Linked DNA regions of Bosea vaviloviae. The protein of the gene in region 1 interacts with the protein of each later gene in a pairwise test. Links are inferred from orthologs where the notes say so. Each region holds a gene or a part of one and is shown on either strand. Other genes may lie near its edges. The genes, in order: ptsN and BHK69_RS19915.

What was found.
Region 2: the proteins of ptsN (region 1) and BHK69_RS19915 interact in binary tests that used the Escherichia coli proteins (3 or more experiments, as listed by UniProt). The link is inferred for Bosea vaviloviae from one-to-one orthologs.

Annotation. Positions count from the first base shown.
Region 1 is NZ_CP017147.1:2,040,498-2,043,616, forward strand. What follows is about bases 127-2,929. They hold ptsN (PTS IIA-like nitrogen regulatory protein PtsN), read left to right. Parts: upstream 127-1,198; coding sequence 1,199-1,660; downstream 1,661-2,929. Other genes in these bases: rpoN (RNA polymerase factor sigma-54), read left to right, coding at 127-240; hpf (ribosome hibernation-promoting factor, HPF/YfiA family), read left to right, coding at 334-1,113; BHK69_RS09580 (fumarate hydratase), read left to right, coding at 1,783-2,929. Outside these bases: more of rpoN, read left to right, coding at 1-126; more of BHK69_RS09580, read left to right, coding at 2,930-3,119. UniProt on the Escherichia coli protein: Seems to have a role in regulating nitrogen assimilation.
Region 2 is NZ_CP017147.1:4,354,650-4,358,176, forward strand. The notes cover bases 7-3,217. They hold BHK69_RS19915 (DUF4118 domain-containing protein), read left to right. Parts: upstream 7-404; coding sequence 405-3,017; downstream 3,018-3,217. Other genes in these bases: kdpC (potassium-transporting ATPase subunit KdpC), read left to right, coding at 7-297; BHK69_RS19920 (response regulator), read left to right, coding at 3,014-3,217. In the rest of the region: more of kdpC, read left to right, coding at 1-6; more of BHK69_RS19920, read left to right, coding at 3,218-3,527. UniProt on the Escherichia coli protein: Member of the two-component regulatory system KdpD/KdpE involved in the regulation of the kdp operon. KdpD may function as a membrane-associated protein kinase that phosphorylates KdpE in response to environmental signals.

The DNA.
Region 1 (3,119 bases):
GCCGCGACCGGCTATGGCGAGGCGCATTCGGCCGAGGCGGTGCGCTTCCGCATCAAGCAGATGATCGACGACGAAACGCCGGCGGACGTGCTCTCGGATGACGCCATCGTCGCCAGGCTCAAGGCGGGTGGCATCGACATCGCGCGGCGCACCGTCGCGAAATACCGCGAATCGCTGCGCATTCCCTCATCGATGGAGCGCCGCCGCGAGAAGGTCGCGATGGCGATGGGCAGCCGCTGAGCCGCCGTCCGAGGTTTTTCGCCTCCGTACCTTCGTGAACTCCCGATGCGGCACCACGCAAGTCGAGCCGCGTCCCAAGGTGAGACTGTCACCATGAAACTGCCGTACCAGGCTGGATCATTCTTCCATTCAGGTGCGGCGATTCCGTGTACATTTTCTGTCTCGCTCGTCCTTATGGACATGCCGGTCATGAAAGCCGATCAACGCATTGACATCCCCGTGACCCCGTTCTTACCTCCTAAGGATGGCCGGCTACTGGCCATGGTTAATAAGGGGAAGCACTCCATGAGCTTGCGAATCTCCGGCAAGAATCTCGATGTCGGCGAGGCCCTTCGCGGCCAGGCCGAGACCCGCGTCGCGGCCGCGCTCAGCAAATATTACGAGGGCGGCTATCAAGGTCACGTCACCGTCGCCAAGGACGGTACGGCGTTCAAGACCGACGGCGTGCTGCATCTGTCCTCTGGAATCACGCTCGAGGCTTCGGGTACGGCGCATGACGCCTATGCCAGCCTCGACAAGATGGCCGAACGCATCGAGAAACGGCTGCGTCGTTACAAGCGTCGATTGAAGGACCGCTCGGCTTCGACCAATGGCCGCGAGGCCGGCATCGAAATCCCCAGCTATGTGATTGCGGCGCCGGACGACGATCTCGAGGAGATCGAGCTCGATATGGCCGGAGATCACCCGGTTATCGTGGCCGAAGCCACCAAATCCTTCCATGTCATGACGGTTGGCGACGCTGTCGCCGAACTCGATTTGACCGGCGCTCCCGTCGTCATCTTCCGCCATGCTGGCAATGGCCGGATGAACGTCGTATACCGCCGGCGCGACGGCAATATCGGGTGGATCGATCCCCCGGCGTCGCTGTCGTAAGGCCAGCGGGAGGCTCCCCGGCTTTCAAATCTGACCCGCGCTGCATGGCTCTCCGGGCCGGCACGGGACATGCATGGACTGGCGCATGACGCTGATCGATCTCCTGACACCGGCTGCGGTGATTTCGCCGCTGCGGGCCAATGGCAAGAAGCAGGCGCTGCAGGAACTCGCCCAACACGCGGCGATGATTACCGGCTTGCCTGAGCGCGAGCTCTTCGAGGCGCTGCTCCAACGCGAGCGCCTCGGTTCCACGGGTATCGGCGATGGCATCGCGATTCCCCATGGGCGCATGCCCGGCATCGACAGGTTGGTCGGGCTGTTCGCCCGCGCCGAAAAGCCGGTCGATTTCGACGCACTGGACGGCCAGCCCGTCGACATCATCTTCGTGCTGATCGCGCCCGAGGGCGCCGGCGCCGACCATCTCAAGGCGCTTGCCCGCGTTGCTCGCGTGCTGCGCAACCATGCCGTGCTGGAGCAGGTCCGCAAGGCCCGCGACCCGGCTGCGATCTACGCGATCCTGGCGGAGTCGGCCGCGAAGGCGGCCTGACTGGAACCGTTTGAAGCTGGGCTTGGACAGCGTGCGCCAAGCCGCTATGACGCCATGCACAATGGCGTTGCGCTGAGATGGTTCTGAGCGTGGCGCGTCACCCCGCCTCGGAGCCTCCGTCCATGGCCTATACGCATGTCGATCTCTTCCCGCTCGGCGACGACGCCACGCCTTATCGCAAGCTGGGCAGCGAAGGGATCTCGGTCGAGAAACTCGGCGATCGCGAGGTTCTGACGGTTTCGCGCGAGGCGATCCGCCAACTCAGCGAACAGGCCTTCATCGACATCAACCATCTGCTGCGGCCGGGCCATCTCGCCCAGCTGGCAAAAATCCTCGACGATCCCGAGGCGACCTCAAACGACAAGTTCGTCGCCTATGACCTCCTGAAGAACGCCAACATCTCGGCCGGCGGCGTGCTGCCGATGTGCCAGGATACCGGCACGGCGATCATCATGGGCAAGAAGGGCCGCAAAATCTGGACCGATGGCGATGACGAGGCGGCGCTCGGCGAAGGTGTCGCCGACGCCTATTTCAAGCGCAATCTGCGCTATTCCCAGGTCGCTCCGCTCTCGATGTTCGAGGAGAAGAACACCGCGACCAACCTGCCGGCGCAGATCGACATCTATGCCGAGGGCGAGGACGCCTACAAATTCCTCTTCGTCGCCAAGGGTGGCGGCTCCGCCAACAAGACCTTCCTGTTCCAGGCGACGCCCTCGCTCCTGACCAAGGACCGCATGATGGCGTTCCTGAAGGAGAAGATCCTGACGCTGGGCACCGCCGCCTGCCCGCCCTACCACCTTGCCATCGTCATCGGCGGCACCTCGGCCGAGCAGAACCTCAAGACCGTCAAGCTCGCCTCGACGAAATATCTCGACGCGCTGCCGACCAAGGGCTCGCCCTCCGGCCATGCCTTCCGCGATCTTGAGATGGAGGAGGAGGTGCATAAGCTGACGCAGTCGCTCGGCGTCGGTGCACAGTTCGGCGGCAAGTATTTCTGCCATGACGTTCGCGTCATCCGCCTGCCGCGCCATGGCGCCTCGCTGCCGATCGGGCTCGGCGTCTCATGCTCGGCCGATCGCCAGGCCAAGGGCAAGATCACCAAAGACGGCATCTATCTCGAGGCGCTGGAGACCAACCCGGCCAAATATCTGCCCGAGGTCGAGGATGCTTCGCTCGGCGGCGCGGTCGTCAAGGTCGATCTCAACCGTCCGATGAGCGAGATCCTCAAGACGCTGTCGCAATATCCGGTCAAGACCCGGCTCTCGCTGACCGGCACGATCATCGTGGCGCGCGACTCGGCCCATGCCAAGATTCGCGAGCGGCTGGAGACCGGGCAGGGCATGCCCGATTATTTCAAGAACCACCCGGTCTATTACGCCGGCCCGGCCAAGACGCCCGAGGGCATGGCCTCGGGCTCGTTTGGGCCGACCACGGCCGGCCGGATGGATTCCTTCGTCGA
Region 2 (3,527 bases), 2.3 Mb from region 1 along the record:
CGCATCAAGACCGATGCCGAGGCGATCCGCGCCGCTGACGGCGCCGGCCCGCTGCCGGCTGACGCCGTTCAAGCATCGGGTTCGGGTCTCGACCCGCATATCTCGCCGGAGAACGCGGCCCGCCAGATCGAGCGCATCGCTAGGACGCGCGGCGCCCAGCCGGCTGAGGTCGCCGAGATCATCGCCCAGAACACGCAAGGTTATCTGCTCGGTTTCATCGGCCGGCCGCGCGTCAACGTGCTGACCGCCAACCTCGCCCTCGACGCACGCTATCCGAAGGCTCAAGCTAAGCCGTAATGACCACGGACGAGACCCGATTCCGGGAACAGGGACGCCCTGATCCCGACGCCCTTCTGGCCCAGGCCGGCCGCGGTAAACGCGGCCGGCTGAAGATATTTCTCGGCATGGCGCCGGGCGTCGGCAAGACCTACGAGATGCTCACCCAGGGCAAGCGCGCGCAAGCGGAGCATGGCGAGGTGCTGGTCGGCCTCGTCGAGACGCATGGCCGCCGCGAGACCGAAGCGCTGCTCGACGGGCTGGAGGTGATGGCGCGTCGGCCGATCGAGCATAATGGCCGGATGCTGATGGAGTTCGACCTCGATGCGGCGCTGGCCTGCAAGCCGCGCCTGCTGCTGGTCGATGAATACGCGCATTCCAATGCGCCGGGCAGCCGCCACCCCAAGCGCTGGCAGGATGTGCAGGAGCTCCTCGACGCCGGGATCGACATCTGGACGACGCTGAACGTCCAGCATCTCGAGAGCCTGGTCGACGTGATCTGGAAGATCACCGGCGTGCGCCAGCGCGAAACCGTGCCCGACAGTGTCCTGAGCAGCGCCGACGAGATCGAACTGATCGACATCACGCCGAGCGAGCTGCGCCAGCGCATGGCCGAGGGCAAGGTCTACCTCCCCGAGACGGCGCGGCTCGCCGCCGACCATTTCTTCAAGCCGGAGAACCTGACCGCGCTGCGCGAGCTTGCCTTGCGCCGCGCCGCACAGACGGTCGACGACCATCTGAACCAGGCGATGAAACGCGCCGGCGTCGAAGGCCCCTGGGCTGCCGGCGAACGCATCCTGGTGCTGATCGGGCCAGACGCGATGGCGTCCTCGCTCGTGCGCGCCGGCCGGCGCCTTTCCGACATGATGATGGACGCGCCCTGGACGGTCGCCCATGTCGAGCGGCCCAACCGTTCGGACGCCGATCCGGCACGCGGTCAGAGGCTGGCGGAAGCGCTCAAGCTCGCCGAACAGCTTGGCGCCGCCAATGTCGTGCTGACGAGCGACGATCTCGTCGCCAGCGTGCTGGAATATGCGCGCCGCAACAACGTCACCCAGATCGTCGTCGGAAAATCGCATCGCAGGGGTTGGCGCGCCTGGTTCCATCGCTCGCTCGCCCCTGCCCTGCTGGAGGCGCAAAACGGTGCGGCGCTTCACATCATCACCGATATCGCCTCCGTACCGGCCGGCCCGCCCCCGACTGCGCCGACGCGCGATCTCTCCTGGCGCGGCCATATCGGCGCGGCGGTCATGGTCGCCGCGGCAGTCGTCGTCGCGACATTGGTCGATCGCCAGGCGGAGAACGCCAACCTCGCCATGCTGTTTCTCGTCAGCGTGCTGGGAGCGGGCGTCGCCTTCGGCCTTTGGCCGTCGCTGACCGCGGCAGGGCTCGCTGCCCTCGCCTACAACTTCTTCTTCCTCGAGCCGCGCCTGTCGATGTGGATCGGCAATCCCGCGGATGTGCTGACCTTCGCCGTGTTCTTCGTCGCGGCCGTCGCCACCGGCGGCCTGACCGGGCGCATCCGCGACCAGGCCAAGGCGACGGCGCGGCGCGCCTCGGCGATCACGGCGCTGCTGGCGGCAAGCCGCAGGCTTTCGGGCGCAGCGCGCCGGGAGGACGCCGCGACCGTGCTGGCCGAGCAGCTTTCGGCGGCAACGGCCGGGAAGGTCATCGTCCTGCTGCCGCAAGGAGACGAGATCGCGCCCAGCGCCGGTGCGCCCTCGCTGGAGCCGTTGACTACCGCCGACATGACGGCCGCGCGCTGGAGCTGGAACCGGGGCGAGCCCGCCGGAGCCGGCACCGGCACGCTGCCCAATGTCGCCTGGACCTTCCGGCCCTTGCAGGGCGTGCGGGCGCGCACGGGCGTGGTCGGGTTCGAGCCCAAGGCCCTGCTGGGTGCGGAGAATGAGCGTTTTGCCATGGCGCTGCTCGACCAGGGCGCGATTGCGCTGGAGCGGGTGGAGCTCGCCGCAGCCGCCGTCGATGCCGAGGCGCTGCGCCGGACGGACCGATTGCGCTCGGCGCTATTGAACTCGGTCAGCCATGATCTGCGCACACCGCTCGCCACCGTGCTCGGCTCGGTGACGACGCTGATCGATTTCGGCAAGAGCGTCGAGCCGGCCGTGGCCGACGATCTGCTTTTGTCGATTCGCGAGGAGGCCGAGCGCCTCAACCGCTATGTCGGCGACCTGCTCGACATGACGCGGCTGGAGGGCGGCGCGCTGGTGACACGCCGCGACTGGACCGATGTCCGCGACGTGATCTCGGCCGCGATCGCGCGGGTCTCGCGGCGGCTGGAGAACCGCCGCATCCAGCGCGATTTTCCAGCCGAACTTTCGGCCGTGCCAGCCGACCCGTCCTTGCTCGAACAGGCCCTGGTCAACATCCTGGAGAACGCGATCGCCTATAGCGAGAACGGTTCGCTGATCGAAACCGCTGCCTATGAGGACCGGGGCAATGTCGTGATCTCGATCGAGGACGAAGGTCGCGGCATCCCGACTGCCGAGCTCGAACGCGTCTTCGAGAAGTTCCGGCGCATGGAAGAAGCGACTGATCGCGGCGGCGAGCGCGGCAAGGGGGCAGGCCTCGGCCTTGCCATCTCCAAGGGCTTTGTCGAGGCGATGGGCGGGCGCATCGCAGCCGCGAGCCCGATCCAGGACCGGCCCGACGGTTCCAAGGGCGGCACCCGCATATTGATCAGCCTGCGCAAGGACGGCGCGGCGCCGGAGGTTCTGTCATGACTGCTTTCCGCCCCCGCATCCTTGTCATCGACGACGAGCCGCAGATCCACCGCTTCCTCGGCCCCGCGCTCGATGCGGCGGGTTACGAGCATGTCCGCGCCGACGACGCCACGGCCGGCCTGCGCGAGATCGCGCGCAAACCGCCCGACGCCGTGGTGCTCGATCTCGGCCTGCCCGACATGGACGGCAAGGAGGCCCTGGCCAAGGCACGCGCCTTCTATGACGGGCCGGTGATCATCCTCTCGGCCCGGGACCGCGAGACCGAGAAGATCGACGCGCTCGATGCCGGCGCCGATGACTATGTCGAAAAGCCCTTCGGCGTCGGGGAATTGCTGGCGCGCCTGCGCGTTGCGCTGCGCCACCGCATCGAGCGGCAAGGCGCGGAGGCGACGATCCGCTCAGGCGATGTCGAGATCGACCTCGTCAACCGCCGCATCAGCCGCGCCGGGGTGCATGTCAAACTCTCACCGAAGGAATACGACCTGCTCGCCAGCCTGGCCGGCGGAAACG